DNA from 3 places in the Agrobacterium sp. 20P9.1.2 genome. Region 3 is predicted to be linked to each of the others. Evidence: riboswitches for the same ligand, from Rfam matches in the RefSeq annotation. Region 3 holds a riboswitch; each other region holds the start of a gene.
The links. A riboswitch is a leader RNA that binds a small molecule or an ion and turns the genes downstream of it on or off. The one in region 3 is predicted to bind thiamine pyrophosphate.
Positions count from the first base shown of each region.

Region 1: linked by a shared signal. The riboswitch ahead of AC27VJ_RS15935 (hydroxyethylthiazole kinase) and the one ahead of thiB (thiamine ABC transporter substrate binding subunit) in region 3 are both predicted to bind thiamine pyrophosphate.
Region 2: linked by a shared signal. The riboswitch ahead of thiC (phosphomethylpyrimidine synthase ThiC) and the one ahead of thiB (thiamine ABC transporter substrate binding subunit) in region 3 are both predicted to bind thiamine pyrophosphate.

Region 1 is NZ_JBYOKI010000005.1:229,049-233,862, reverse strand. Features, by position in the region: gene AC27VJ_RS15955 (four-carbon acid sugar kinase family protein) at 1-261, shown strand, start outside; gene AC27VJ_RS15950 (FadR/GntR family transcriptional regulator) at 264-995, shown strand; gene AC27VJ_RS15945 (LysR family transcriptional regulator) at 1,074-2,057, shown strand; gene iolG (inositol 2-dehydrogenase) at 2,208-3,200, shown strand; TPP riboswitch at 3,279-3,381, shown strand; gene AC27VJ_RS15935 (hydroxyethylthiazole kinase) at 3,445-4,182, shown strand; gene thiE (thiamine phosphate synthase) at 4,172-4,814, shown strand, end outside.
Region 2 is NZ_JBYOKI010000006.1:22,174-26,987, forward strand. Features, by position in the region: gene thiC (phosphomethylpyrimidine synthase ThiC) at 1-1,239, opposite strand, end outside; TPP riboswitch at 1,338-1,449, opposite strand; gene AC27VJ_RS16970 (acyl carrier protein) at 1,619-1,870, shown strand; gene AC27VJ_RS16975 (acyl-CoA dehydrogenase family protein) at 1,870-3,051, shown strand; gene AC27VJ_RS16980 (amino acid--[acyl-carrier-protein] ligase) at 3,075-3,983, shown strand; gene AC27VJ_RS16985 (DUF1839 family protein) at 3,991-4,814, shown strand, end outside.
Region 3 is NZ_JBYOKI010000006.1:129,737-134,550, forward strand. Features, by position in the region: gene AC27VJ_RS17445 (thiamine ABC transporter ATP-binding protein) at 1-717, opposite strand; gene thiP (thiamine/thiamine pyrophosphate ABC transporter permease ThiP) at 714-2,333, opposite strand; gene thiB (thiamine ABC transporter substrate binding subunit) at 2,352-3,365, opposite strand; TPP riboswitch at 3,408-3,517, opposite strand; gene AC27VJ_RS17460 (VOC family protein) at 3,575-3,967, opposite strand; gene AC27VJ_RS17465 (ABC-F family ATP-binding cassette domain-containing protein) at 4,063-4,814, opposite strand, start outside.

The sequences.
Region 1 (4,814 bases), on a different contig from region 3:
TTGCAGGTTGCAAGCGCACTGGCTGCCAGCGTTGCAGAATATGCCCATGTCGGCGATACGATCCTGCTGTCTGGCGGGGCGACGGCAGAAGCCTATTTCGATGATCAGAGACTTCATGTGCTTGGCTTTGCAGGCGAGGCTTTGCCGGGCCTACCCGTTGCCGAATTTAATGGCACCTTCTACATTACCAAATCAGGCGGCTTTGGATCGGAAGACACACTTCTCCGACTGGCTGAGACCATAACAGGAGGGGAAGCGTAAATATGGGGGCGATAGAACAGGTTTCTCATCGCAAGAGTTTGAGCGACGTCGTTTACGAGCGGCTTCAGCATGCCATCAAATCCGGTGCCTACAAGAATGACGAGCGTCTGCCGACCGAGCATGATCTTGCCGCCGAGTTCGAGGTATCACGCCCCATCGTGCGCGATGCGCTGAAAAAGCTGCGCGACAAAGGTCTTGTCTACTCTCGTCAGGGCGCTGGCAGCTTCGTGCGCAGTATCGGCGTCAAACAGGCACTCGGTTTCAGCCCCCTCGAAAATATCGCTGATCTCCAAAACTGCTACGAATTCCGCATGACGGTGGAGCCCGAGGCTGCGGCCTGTGCCGCAGAGCGCTATGGCGAATCGGAACTTGCCCATATCAGCCGTGCACTGGCTTCCCTGAAAGAAGCGACAAACCGGCAGCGGCACCGTGAAGATGCCGACTTCCAATTCCACCTCTCCATCGCCAAGGCTTCCGGCAACACCTATTTTTCAACCGCGATGGAAGCGCTGAAGGACCATATTGCCGTTGGAATGCAGTTCCACGGCCTTTCGCTCAAAAATTCCATTCTTGGTCTCCAGCATGTCTATGACGAACACGCCGCGATCTTCGAGGCCATCCGAAACCGCGATTCCGATCTGGCACGTCGCCTGATGCGCCAGCACCTGCATGGCTCCCGCTCGCGTCTGTTCGAAGGCCGCAAGCCGGAACTCGCCTCGCAGGAAAACGAGTAAGCTCCGCTTATCCACAAGCACGCACCTCGCCCACACGCACAGGCGGATGGTCAGAAATCACGACACCTGTCATAAAGCATGTCAGACGCGAAAAATCGCGACCAGACCATCGAAGGTGGCGAAATGATAGAGCAGTATCTCGACACGCGACAACTCGAAGCCTTCGTCGCGGTGGTGTCCATCGGCAGCATGACAGGCGCTGCCAAAGCGCTCGGAAAATCCCAACCCGTCATCAGCCGCCTTATTCAGGATTTGGAACAGGAAATCGGCTTCGTTCTGCTTCACCGCAACGGTCCGCGCATCGCACCTACGGAACAGGGCGTGGCGTTTTTTGCCCAGGCAGAACTGTTTCTCGGCGGGCTTCGCACCATCAGTGAACGGGCGCGCCACATTGAAAGCGATGAGGCCCGACCAATCGAGATCGCGTCCATTCCGGCCCTTGCCGCGAGTCTCGTGCCGCTGGCTCTCAAAGATATTCCCGAAGAGCATTTTCCAAAACATGTGCATCTGCAAAGCACGGCATCTGAAAACGTCGTGCAGGCCGTTGTTGCGCGCACCGCCGACATTGGCATAGCCAGCCTGCCGCTGGATAATCCCGGTCTGGACGTTCACTGGATCGGTGAAGTCCCCTGTGTAGCTATCGTCGCTTCCAGTGATGAACTGGCCCAGAAAACCATCGTTTCCGCGCAGGATCTTGCAGAACGCCGCATCATCGCTTCGGCCAATCCATACCGGCTTAGAATGCGAATAGAACAGGCATTCCAGAAGCAGAATATCGCCTTGAAAGATGTGGTCGATAGCAATGCGACCTATGTTTCGCTGTCTCTGGCAAGGGCGGGGCTGGGTGTCGCCATTGTAGAATCGGTGACGATCAGCGGCCTGCCGATAGACGGTGTCGCTGTTGTGCCTCTAGCGTTCCACATTCCCTTCTACTGGGGTGTCGTCACCGCGACGGGACAACCATTGCCCGCAACAATCCAGAACTTTATTCATTCGCTGGAAGAGCGCGCGCAGACCCTTCCCGGCTTTCGCAAGCACAATAATCTGGCCAGCATAATCTGAGATTGGACGCACTGCTCGCCGCTTGACATGCATGAAACGGCGCTCTAGCAAGATGGAACATATATTCCAAATGGGCTGATTGTTCGCATTGGCGTTCCAAACGAAGCCATAACGACAGACAGCTCCAGTTAACCAGATCGGGAGGAAACGATGGTTACGAGATTGGCTTTGCTGGGTGCGGGTCGCATCGGAAAAGTGCACGCAAAAGCGATTGCTTCCGACAAGCGCGCGAAACTGGTGGCCGTGGTCGATGCCTTTCAGGAGGCAGCACAGGCCATCGCGGATGAGACCGGCTGCGAAATCAGCACTATCGACGCGGTTCTGGCCAACCCCGATATCGACGCGGTCATCATCTGCACTCCGACCAATACGCATGCCGATCTGATCGAGCAATTTGCCCGCGCCGGCAAGGCGATTTTCTGCGAAAAGCCGATTGATCTCGATGTTGCCCGCGCACAGGCCTGCATCGATGTGGTCAAGGAAACCGGCGCCAAAATCATGCTCGGCTTCAACCGCCGTTTCGACCCGCATTTCCGCGCCGTTCGCAAGGCCATTGATGACGGCCAAATCGGCAAGGTCGAGATGGTGACCATCACCAGCCGTGATCCCGGCGCGCCGCCTCCGGAATATATCAAGGTCTCCGGCGGTATCTTCCGCGACATGACCATCCATGATTTCGACATCGCCCGTTTTCTGCTGGGCGAAGAGATCGTCAGCGTTTTCGCCACCGGCTCCGTTCTGGTCGATCCGAAGATCGGCGAACTGGGCGACTATGACAGCGCCAGCATCATTCTGACCACCGCCAGCGGTCGCCAGGCGATCATTTCCAATTCGCGCCGCGCCACCTACGGCTACGATCAGCGCATTGAAGTGCACGGCTCGCTGGGCTCGGTTGCTGCCGAAAATCAGCGCCCGGTCTCCATTGAGGTGGCCACAAAGGATGGCTACACCCGCCCGCCGCTGCATGATTTCTTCATGACGCGTTACACCGCCGCCTATGCCGCAGAAATCGCAGCCTTCATCGATTCCATCGAAAACAACGCCGCACCCTCGCCTTCCGCACAGGACGGCCTGATCGCGTTGAAACTGGCCGATGCAGCACTGAAATCCGCGCGTGAAAAAGTGGTCGTCCAGATCGCCTGATCACTCGACACAAAGGCGGGGCCGTGCAGCTCCGCCTTTACCTGCCATTGACAGCAGGCACAAAAGACGACAATTTCCAGACATTCCGAGGGGAGCATCTGACGATGCTGAGATGGCGCTGAGCCGGACCCTTGAACCTGATCCGGGTCATGCCGGCGTAGGAACGGAACAGTCGCCATTGGCCAGCTTTTCTCTTCTCCGCTCGACTCGGGTCTCCGTGATCATATCTGGAGTGCAGAGACCTATGGCGAGTTTTCCAACGGCACAGAGTGCGGCAGAGCTGCTGGCGCGGGTGCGGCAACGACGGCCCCGGGTGCATTGCCTGATGAACACCGTCGTTCAAAAGTTCACCGCCGATGGCATAACCGCCGTGGGCGGCATCCCCTCAATGACGTCGTCCGAAGAGGAAATCGAGAGCTTCATTTCCAAGATCGATGCTCTCACCATCAATCTCGGCACCCTGGATGCCGCGCGGCGCAAGGTCATTCGCATGGCAGTGGAGGTGGCGAATGCCGGGGGCAAACCCTGGATCATTGATCCCGTGCATTGCGATTACTCACCCTCGCGGCTGGATTTCGCCCATGAACTCATCACCCTCAAGCCGACCATCGTGCGCGGCAATGCGGCGGAGATGGCTGTTATTGGCGATGTCGGCAAAGCATTGCGCATCCAGACCGGCCCACAGGATGTCTTTCGCGATGGGACCAGAAACGCAAAGATTCTCAACGGCCATCCATGGATGGCGAAAGTTACCGGCACCGGCTGCCTTTCCGGCGGAGTGATCGCCGCTTTCATGGCGGTAGAACCGGACCCACTGCTGTCGGCAACGGCAGCGCTGACGGTGACGGGTGTATCGGCAGAACTTGCAGCAAAACACGCCCGCGGCCCCGGCACTTTCGAAGCGGCCTTTCTAGATGCGCTGGACTCTATCAACGCCAACGACATTCTTTCCCTTGCGAGGATCGAACACGATGAAAATTGATTACCGACTAAACGCTTTAGTGGATGCCTCGCTTGCAGATATCGCACCCTTGCCGGAACTGGCTGCCGTTGCGGCACGGCACGGTGCGACGATCATCCAGTATCGCGACAAGCACGCCTCGACCCGACACATGATCGAGCAAGCACGCCTGATGGTGGATGCGCTGAAGGCAACCGGCGTTCCTCTCGTCATCAACGACCGTGTCGATGCGGCGCTGGCGTCCGGCGCAGATGGTGTGCATCTGGGTGCCGACGATATGGACGTGGAAACAGCAAGACGACTGCTGGGGCCGGATGCCATTATCGGCCTGACCGTGAAGAACATGGGCGATGCCGAGCGTGCTGTCAAAGCCCCTGCGGACTACGCCTGCATCGGCGGTGTGTTCGAGACCGTTTCAAAGGTGAATCCGGACGCGCCGGTAGGATTGGAGGGGCTTCGCGACCTGCGCGCCTATCTTCGCAATGCTTGCCCGGAGATGCCCGTCGGCGCTATCGCTGGTATTACGCTGGAGAAGGTCGGCCCCGTAATCGACGCGGGTGCTGACGGCGTCGCCTTGATCACCGCTTTGTTCCGCGCCGTCGATATTGCAGCGGCAACGGCTGATTTCCGCCGTCAGGTGGACCTTGCGCTGG
Region 2 (4,814 bases), 110 kb from region 3:
GCCGGGGCCTTCGATCATGACCTGACAATCTTTCGCCCAGGCGATCTGCGTCAGCTCACCCAGCGTTTCCAACTCGGCAAATTGTGCGGCGTCATTGGCATCGGCAATCGAGCCGGGGCGCAGACCATCACCAAGCGAAAACGACACATCGTAAGCGCGGCAGATGTCGCAAATCTCTTCGAAATGCTCGTAGAGGAAAGACTCCCTGTGGTGATGCAGACACCACTTGGCCATGATCGAGCCGCCACGCGAAACGATGCCGGTAACGCGATTGACGGTCAGCGGAATGTAATGCAGCCGCACCCCCGCATGGATGGTAAAGTAGTCCACCCCCTGTTCGGCCTGCTCGATCAACGTATCGCGAAACACCTCCCAAGTCAGGTCTTCGGCAATGCCATTGACCTTTTCCAGCGCCTGATAGAGCGGAACGGTTCCGATCGGCACCGGCGAATTGCGAATGATCCATTCGCGGATATTATGAATGTTGCGGCCGGTGGAGAGGTCCATGACCGTATCACCACCCCAGCGGATGGCCCAGACCATCTTGTCGACCTCATCCGCCATGGAGGAGGTGACCGCCGAATTGCCGATATTGGCGTTGATCTTGACGAGGAAATTGCGACCGATGATCATCGGTTCTGCCTCGGGGTGGTTGATGTTGGCGGGAATGATCGCCCTGCCCGCAGCAACCTCCTGGCGCACAAATTCCGCCGTGACGAAATCGGGGATATTCGCGCCAAAACTTTCGCCATCCCGCACCAGCTTTTCCTTGGCAGCTTCGCGGCCAAGGTTTTCGCGGATGGCAATGAACTCCATTTCCGGCGTGATGATACCGGCGCGGGCATAGGCAAGCTGCGTTACTGCCTTGCCATCCTTCGCTTTCAGCGGCTGGTGGCGTAGCGGAAACTCAGGCGTCAGGCGTTCGCCCGTCGCGAAACCATTATCCTCCGGTTTGACGTGGCGACCCTCGTAAGCCTCCACATCCCCCCTTGCGACAACCCAGTCATGGCGCAGGCGCGGCAGGCCGCCTTCGATACTGACAGCGTGAGACGGGTCGGTATAGGGACCGGAGGAATCGTAGACCGTAACGGGTGGTTCGCCCGCCGTGGGATGCACGGCGATTTCGCGCATGGGAACGCGGATGTGAGGGTGGATGATGCCCGGCTTGTAGACCTTGGTCGAAGCAGGCAGCGGACCTGTTGTAACGAAAGGAGAGAGATTTTTAGCGGCAATGTTCATCGTGAGGCTCCAAAGCAAAAACAGTGGAGACCCAGTTCGAGCTTGAAGACGAAAAACCACGGGACGAATAGCGATGGATTCGGCAAGGCCGAACTGCTGTTCCCGCGTTTGCACCGTCCCTACGCCAGTATGAACTGGATCAGGTTCAACGGGTCACTGCGCGCTCTAGCAGTATCTCAGCCCCTTGCCGGGACCCCCCTGGTGAATGCCTCAATCAAAAACCTGACATGGAGTTTTGTCAAGTTGGCATCTGCGGTATGTTTCATAAGGGCGGGAAGTCACCACAAATTAACCTCGCCATTTATTGGAATGTTATTTTTTCGCGATTAACTCCAAGAATGCGTTATGATGACGCTCTATCTGAGGGAGACTATTGAGAATGAATTCAACAATTCGTGAAATACTGTCGAAATTCGGCCAGCTCCCTGTGCCTGTCGATACAATTGCAGACGAAGCTGATCTTTATGCAGCCGGACTTTCTTCTTTCGCATCAGTACAGTTGATGCTGGGAATTGAAGATGCTTTCGATATCGAGTTTCCCGACAGCATGCTCAATCGCAAGTCTTTCGCCAGCATCAAGGCCATCGAAGACACGGTAAAAGCCATTCTCGACGGCAAAGAGGCGGCATGATGAACGTGTCCGTTGCCCCACCGGATTCAACGCTGGCTGCACGCGCAGCGCGTGTCGCCTCCATCGCCGCGCAGCATGCGGACGATGTGGACGCCGCAGCACGTTTTCCGAAAGAGGCGGTGGACGCCCTTCGGGCCGAGCGCCTGCTCGGCATTCAGATTCCCGTTCATCTGGGCGGCGAAAGCGCCGATCTCAGGCAGATCGCCGATATCTGCTGCATTCTCGGCCAGTCCTGCTCCGCAACCGCGATGATTTTTGCCATGCACCAGATCAAGGCCTCAAGCCTTGTGGAACATGGCGAGGAAAGCGCGTGGCACACGGGTTTCATGCGGCGTCTGGCCGCCGACCAATTGCTGATCGGCTCGGCCACGACCGAAGGCGGCATTGGCGGAAACCTGCGCAACTCGATTTGCGCCATCCATGTGGATGGCGACAGCTGCACGCTGGAAAAGGACGCGACCGTCATTTCCTATGGCAGCGAAGCGGATGCCATCCTCATCACCTCGCGGGCGCATGCCGATGCAGCGCCTGCCGATCAGGTGATGACGGTGTTTCTGAAAGACCAGTACAGTCTTGAAAAGACCCATGTCTGGAACACGCTGGGCATGCGGGGCACCTGCTCCGATGGCTTCCTGTTCAAGGGCAAAGCGCCGTCTGAACAAATCTTTCCCAAGCCTTTTGCGGAAATTGCGGCGCAATCCATGCTGGCAGCCTCACATCTTTTGTGGAGCGGCGTCTGGTACGGCATTGCAGCCGACGCCGTTTTGCGGGCACAGGCTTTCGTGCGCGCAGCGGCCCGCAAATCCCCCGGCGTGGCACCTCCCGGCGCCATCCGTCTGGCGGAAGTGTCCAACAAGCTCCAGATCGTCAAATCCAACGTCATTGCCGGTCTGAAGGCCTATGAGGATACCAAGTCCGATCCGGACAGGCTGATGTCCATGGGCTTTGCCATTGCCATGAACAACGTCAAGATCTGTTCGTCGGAAACCATTCTGGAAATCATCAATCACGCCATGCTGATCTGCGGCATCATGGGCTACAAAAACGGTACGCCCTACAGTCTCGGACGACATCTGCGCGATGCGCACTCGGCGCAACTGATGATTTCCAACGACAGAATTTTAAGCAACTCCGCCAATCTCCTGCTCGTGCAGAAGCAGGACACAAGTCTTTCGATATAACTCTGGCCTTTCAGGATAAAACCATGGACATGCAAACTACGTTTTTGGATCGCCTGTTCGACAAGGGCCTGCTGATCGATACCGGCGTAGATGGCCTTTATGGCCGCAGCGGCCAGTTTGAAGACGTGATTGTCGCCTTCGAGCGCCTGATCGACAAGGTCGGCGGCGGTGACAAGGCGGAAGCCATCCGTTTCCCGCCCGGCATCAACCGCGCCTACTTTGAAAAAAGCGGCTATATGAAAAGCTTCCCGCAGCTGGCTGGCACAGTCCATTCCTTCTGCGGCTGCGAGCTGGACCACGTCAGCCTGCTGAAAAGCATGGATGAGGGTAGCGACTGGACGAAAGACCAGAAGATCACCGATATCGTGCTGACGCCTGCGGCCTGCTACCCGCTTTATCCGACCATCGCAAAGCGCGGCAATCTGCCTGACAATGGCGGTCTCTACGACATCCAATCCTATTGCTTCCGCCATGAACCATCCAAGGACCCGGCACGCCAGCAGCTGTTCCGCATGCGCGAATATGTGCGCATGGGCACGGAAAGCGACGTCACCGAATTCCGCCAGCTGTGGATGGATCGCGGCGTGGAGATGATGGAAAAGATCGGTCTCGATGTGAAGATCGATATCGCTAACGACCCGTTCTTCGGGCGCGCGGGTAAGATGCTGGCCAACAACCAGCGCGACCAGAACCTGAAATTCGAACTGCTGATCCCGGTTACATCCACGACCAATCAGACCGCTTGCATGAGCTTCAACTACCATCAGGACGCATTCGGAGCCAAATGGGGTCTCAACCTTGCGGATGGTGCTGTTGCCCACACCGCCTGCGTCGGCTTCGGGCTGGAGCGCATTGCACTGGCGCTGTTTGCAAAACACGGACTGGATGTGGAAGCATGGCCGCAGTCTGTGCGGGACACGCTTTGGGGCTGAGGACGGTATGACGAGTATTTTTCCGGCCTTGAGCGCTGACACCTATGTTCAACATTCGCTTCATTCATTGGAGCGCATGTGGCCGGAAACCAATTGCTATGTCGATCTATGGATCGAGCTTCTGGCCGCGAGCAATCTGCCGCCGGAAGCCATGCTCGGCTTCACGCTCACCCAGGATTTCGAAGGCGACCAGTTCACCTTCTTCAAGGTACCGCTGGAAGATCTTGAGGCGCTTTATGGCATCCGTGTCACCGAACTGGCGATCTTCGACAGGCTCGAAAGCCATATCGAAACGCAGTTGCGGCGCGGGCGCATCTGCCTGATCGAGATGGACAGTTTCTACATGCCGGATACGCACGGCACCGCCTATCGCAAAGAGCATGGCAAGACCACCGTCGCCATCAACCGGATGGATCTGGAAAACCGCAGGCTGGAATATTTCCACAATGCCGGTTACTTTGCACTGGAAGGCGATGATTTCTCCGGCATTTTCCAGCACCACCTGACAGAGGACGATCTTCCCTTTCTGCCCTATACGGAATTCGCCAAATTTCCCGAAAAGCCTGTTGGCGACAAGGAAAGGCTAAGAGCGGCGGACCGACTTCTGCTTCAGCATTTCGAGAGACGCCCGAAGAGCAATCCGATCAGGGCTTTCGCTCAAGTCTTTCCAAAGCAGGTGGAAAACGTGGCTGACCGGCCCTTCGGCTTTTTCCATAAATATGCCTTTAACACGCTTCGCCAGCTCGGTGCCAATTTCGAACTCGCCGCCAGCCATCTGGAATGGCTGGGTGGCGAACAGCGCTTTGGCCAGGCACCGGCCCACGCGCTTCG
Region 3 (4,814 bases):
CTACACAGTCAGAAAGGCTCTGATCTCATTCACGTGTGTCGCCGCAAAGAAGTCTTCCGTGCGACCCTGATAGAGAACTTGCCCGTTGGACAGAAAGACCACCTTATCTGCCAGACGGCGAATATCGTCCGGATGATGGGTGACGAGAAGAATGGTGTTCTTCATCTCTTCATGCAGATCTTTCAAAAGAACCGCCATGCCGGAGCGCAGACCGGGATCGAGCGCAGCAAAGGGCTCGTCCAGCAACATGACCGCCCGTTGGCGCACCAGGGCTCTGGCAAGCGCTGCCCTTTGTCTTTCCCCGCCGGACATTGTGGAAGGCAGGCGTTTTTCAAAACCGCCAAGCCCCACCCGCTCCAGCGCGCCTTTGATGGCGGCCTTATCTTCACTGGAAAGTCTAAGAGACGGGCTGACGCCAAACCCGACATTGGTGAAGATATCCAGATGGGCAAAAAGATTATTGTCCTGAAAGATCAGCGACACTGGCCGCTCTGAAGGGTCGAGGCCGACCATATCACGGCCATCGATCAAAACCCGGCCTGCATCCGGCGCTTCAAACCCGGCGATGAGATTGAGAAGCGTGGATTTTCCCGATCCCGATGGCCCGACCACCGCCGTCACCTTGCCGCGCTCAAAGCCGCAATCCAGCGCAAAATCCTGATGGCCGAGTTTCAGACTGACCCTATCGAGGCGTGCGCCCCACTCCTGCGCATTCATGCAACCGCTTTCGATGACTGACGGGACACGCCACCTGCTGCAAGAACAAGGCAGATGACCCCGAGGATGAAGGCGTAACCCGCCGCGTCATTGGTTCTGTAACTGCCCATATTGCTATAGACGAGCCAGGGCAAAGTCACGAAGCTTTCCGATCCGAACAGCGCGACCGCACCGAGATCGCCGAGCGAAAGCGCCATGGCAAAGGAAAACGCCATCGCCGCCGGTCGCCACAAGACCGGCCAGTCAATAAGACGAAACCGTGAGAAACCGGCAAGGCCGAGACTGGCGGACAGGCGCCCGCTGCGGGCCTGGTGGGTGATAAAGTCAGGTTCGAGAACGCGCATGACGAAAGGTAATGCCATCAGCATATTGATGGCGGCAACCAGCGCCGGCGCAAAGAACGCCACGTCACCAAATGATCGCAGCAGCAGAAACCAGCCGCTTCCCAGCACCACCGGCGGCACCAGCAGCACCAGAGATGACCCCGTGCCCATCGCCGTGAAGAATGTTCTCAGCACAAAGCCAGCCTGTCTGCGCATTCTGATCGCCTGCCGGGCGCGAATGAGTGCGACGGAGACGGCAAGCGCAAGCGATGCCGAGATAAGCGCAATCAAAAGACTGGTAAAGGCCGCCTGCCGGAAGCTGGGGGCAGACAACAGCCGTGAGAGATCAGCAGAAATACCCGATACAGCAACAGCAGCCAGCGGCAAGCCGACCAGGATCAGCGCCAGCAGAATGATCCCGCCATCCCAAAGGCGCGACCCGAGCGCTTCGCCATCCAGACGTTTCACGGCCCGACCCTGCGTCTGCGCCTCCGCATCCGCCGATGGCAGAAGCGCCAGCAAGGCCAGAAGAATCCCCGTCACGACGATCTGCATCAGTGCCAGCGCAATCGCCCGCGCGGGATCGAAATCGAAGCGTAGCGCCTGATAGATCGCGACCTCGATCGTGGTGGCAGCAGGCCCGCCACCCAGCAGCAGAACAAGGGTAAAACTGGTGGCGCAGAGCATGAAGATCAGCCCCGCCACACCCGGCAGCAACCTTGCCACGGCTGGCCATTCAACAAAGCGGAAGGTGGAAACGGGGCCCAGACCAAGGCTTGCTCCCATACGCCAATATTCCCCCGGCACCCGCTCCAGCCCGGCCAGAAAAAACCGCACGGCCAGCGGCAGATTGAAGAAGACATGCGCAATGAGAATGCCAGACAGCCCGTAGATGCTGAAAGGCTGCTCTGCCCCTGCCGATAAAAGAAGCGTATTGAAAATGCCCTGCCTGCCCCAGATCGCAATCAGCCCCAGCGCACCGACAATGACAGGCAACCCCATCGGCACCGCCATCAGGCGGATGATCCAGATGCGGCCCGGAAAATCTCTCTGCCGGGCAAGTGCAAGCGCCACCGGCAATCCGAGCACAATGGAAAAGACCGTGGAGAGCGTCGCCTGCCACAGGGTAAAGCGCAGAATTCCCAACGTATAGGCATCCAACAGGCCTGCAGAAGCGGCACCCGTATCGAAAGACAGCAGCGCCGCGACAGCAAGGCCCATGAACAGAAGAACAGCGGCAAAGGCCACCGCTCCGCTGTAGATAAACCTGCGACTATCGCGACGCTCGATCATGATCGTTGGCGACCGGGCTTATTTCACGCTCATGGCGGCAAGCCATTCATCGATCCAGGCTTTGCGATTCTTCGCCACCTCTTCGGGCGACATCAGATACGTCTTGGTGGGCTGTACCAGCTTGGAAAACGCATCCGGCAAAGGTGCGGACGTTGCGGCAACCGGCATCATCCAGTTGTTCTCAGGGATGGCATCCTGAAAACCGGATGTGAGAACGAAGGCGAGAAACTGTTTCGCCAGCGCCTGTTCCGGCGCATTCTTCAAGATGCCCGCTACTTCGATCTGGATATAATGCCCCTCTTCGAAGGCGGCTGCCTGATAGCGCTCGCTGTGTTCCGCAACCATGTGATAGGCAGGCGAAGTCGTATAGGACAGAACCATCGGCACCTCACCCTTGGTGAAGAGACCATAGGATTCCGACCAGCCGGGGGTGACGGTCAGAACACGGTTCTTAAGCTTCGCCCAGGCTTCCGGTGCCTTGTCGCCATAGACGGATTTGACCCAAAGCAGCAGGCCGAGACCCGGCGTCGAGGTGCGCGGATCCTGAATGGCGATTTTCTGCGCGGGATCGCCCTCCACCAGTTCTTTCATGCTATTCGGCGGGTTTTTCATCGTCTGCGTGTCGTAAACCACGGCGAAGTGGCCGTAATCATAGGGGACGAACACATCGTCCTGAAAGCCGCCCGGCACCTTTGCCGCAGATGCATCGACGCCCGAAGCCTCGAACAGTCCGGTCTGCTTGGCTTCGGCAATCAGGTTGGTGTCGAGACCGACGACGACATCGGCCTTGGAGCCGGGGCGTTCCAGTTTCAGCCTGTTCAGCAGCGCCACACCATCGGCCACGCCGACGAAATTGACCGTGCAGTTGCAGGTCTCTTCAAAAGCGGCCTTGACCTTCGGGCCCGGTCCCCATTCGGAAACGAAGCTCTCATAGGTGTAGACGGTGAGCGTCTTCTTCTCCTGCGCCACGGCAAGGCCAGGCAGCAACAGGGAAGTAGCCAACAGCGAATGAAGGAAAATACGACGATACATCAACAGCACCTCCTCGAAATGACAACGGGAATAGGGCGCCATGGATGGAAGCCGTCTAATCCCTCCGCCGGTGTTAACCGGATCAGGTTCTTCGGGTTGGCAGAGCCTCTCAGCCTTGTCCCGCAAAGGACAAAGCACCCCGTTAGATCAAGGCAAGATGTAATCGCAGCGCTAACGCTTTGCAAGCCGGCTTTCTATCAGGCCCAGCGTCAGCTCTGGCCGCTCATATGCACCAGCTCCCAGACATGGCCATCCGGGTCCTGAAAGCTGCCTGCATACATGAAGCCATGGTCCTGCACCGGCTTCCACTCTGCCCCGCCGGATGACAATGCGGTGGCAATCATCTGGTCGATCTCCTCACGGCTTTCCGCAGACAGGCAGGTCAGTACTTCCTTGGTGCGGCTGGCATCGGCAATCTCGCCATTGATGAAATCGCGGAAGCGCTCTTCCTGAAGCAGCATGACGAAAATATTCTTCTCGACGATCATGCACAGCGTGCGTTCGTCCGAATATTCCGGATTGAAGCTGAAACCCAGCGCGGTGAAAAAGGCCTTCGAGGTCTCGATATCCTTGACCGGCAGGTTGACGAAAATCATACGCATGTCTGGCTCCTCCATAAGACAATAGGAAAGCCCAAATAGGCTTTCCTGTCAAAGACGGATGACACGCACAAAATCCGACACGTCGAATTGCTTTTTTAGCTCTCCAGCTCTTCGCGCAGCATTTCCAGCTCCAGCCACTCTTCTTCCATGGTCTCGAGCTTCTGCCGCAGCTTCGACATTTCTTCAGCGAGCTTGTTGAAGGCCGTCGGGTCTTTGGCGAAGAGATTGGGATCGGCCATGCTCTCTTCGCGCTTGGCGATCTCTTCCTGCGCCTTTTCCATTTCCTTGGGCAGATTCTCCAGCGCAAATTTCTGCTTGAAGGAGAGTTTGCCCTTCGCCTTCGAAGGCTCGGCAGCGGAACCGGACGAGGCGGAAGCCTTGGCCTTTTCCTGCTTTTCGGCCTTTCGCTTCTCGTCCGAGGCTCCCTTGCGCTGCGCCATCATGTCCGAATAGCCGCCCGCATATTCGATCCAGCGTCCGTCAGGCGCGTCCGGGTTGGCGGGCGCAATGGTCGAGGTCACGGTACGGTCGAGGAAGTCACGGTCATGGCTGACGAGGATGACGGTGCCGGAAAAACCGGCGACGATTTCCTGCAACAGATCCAGCGTCTCGATATCGAGATCGTTGGTCGGTTCGTCAAGGATCAGAAGATTGGTCGGCCGCGCCAGAATGCGCGCCAGCATCAGACGCGCGCGCTCACCGCCCGAGAGATTGCGAATGGGCGTGCGCGCCTGCTCGGGCTGAAACAGGAAATCCTTCATATAGCCGGTGACGTGTTTCAGCTCGCCATTGACCAACAGGTTTTCGCCGCGACCATCGGTCAGATAATGCGCCAGCGTATCGTTGG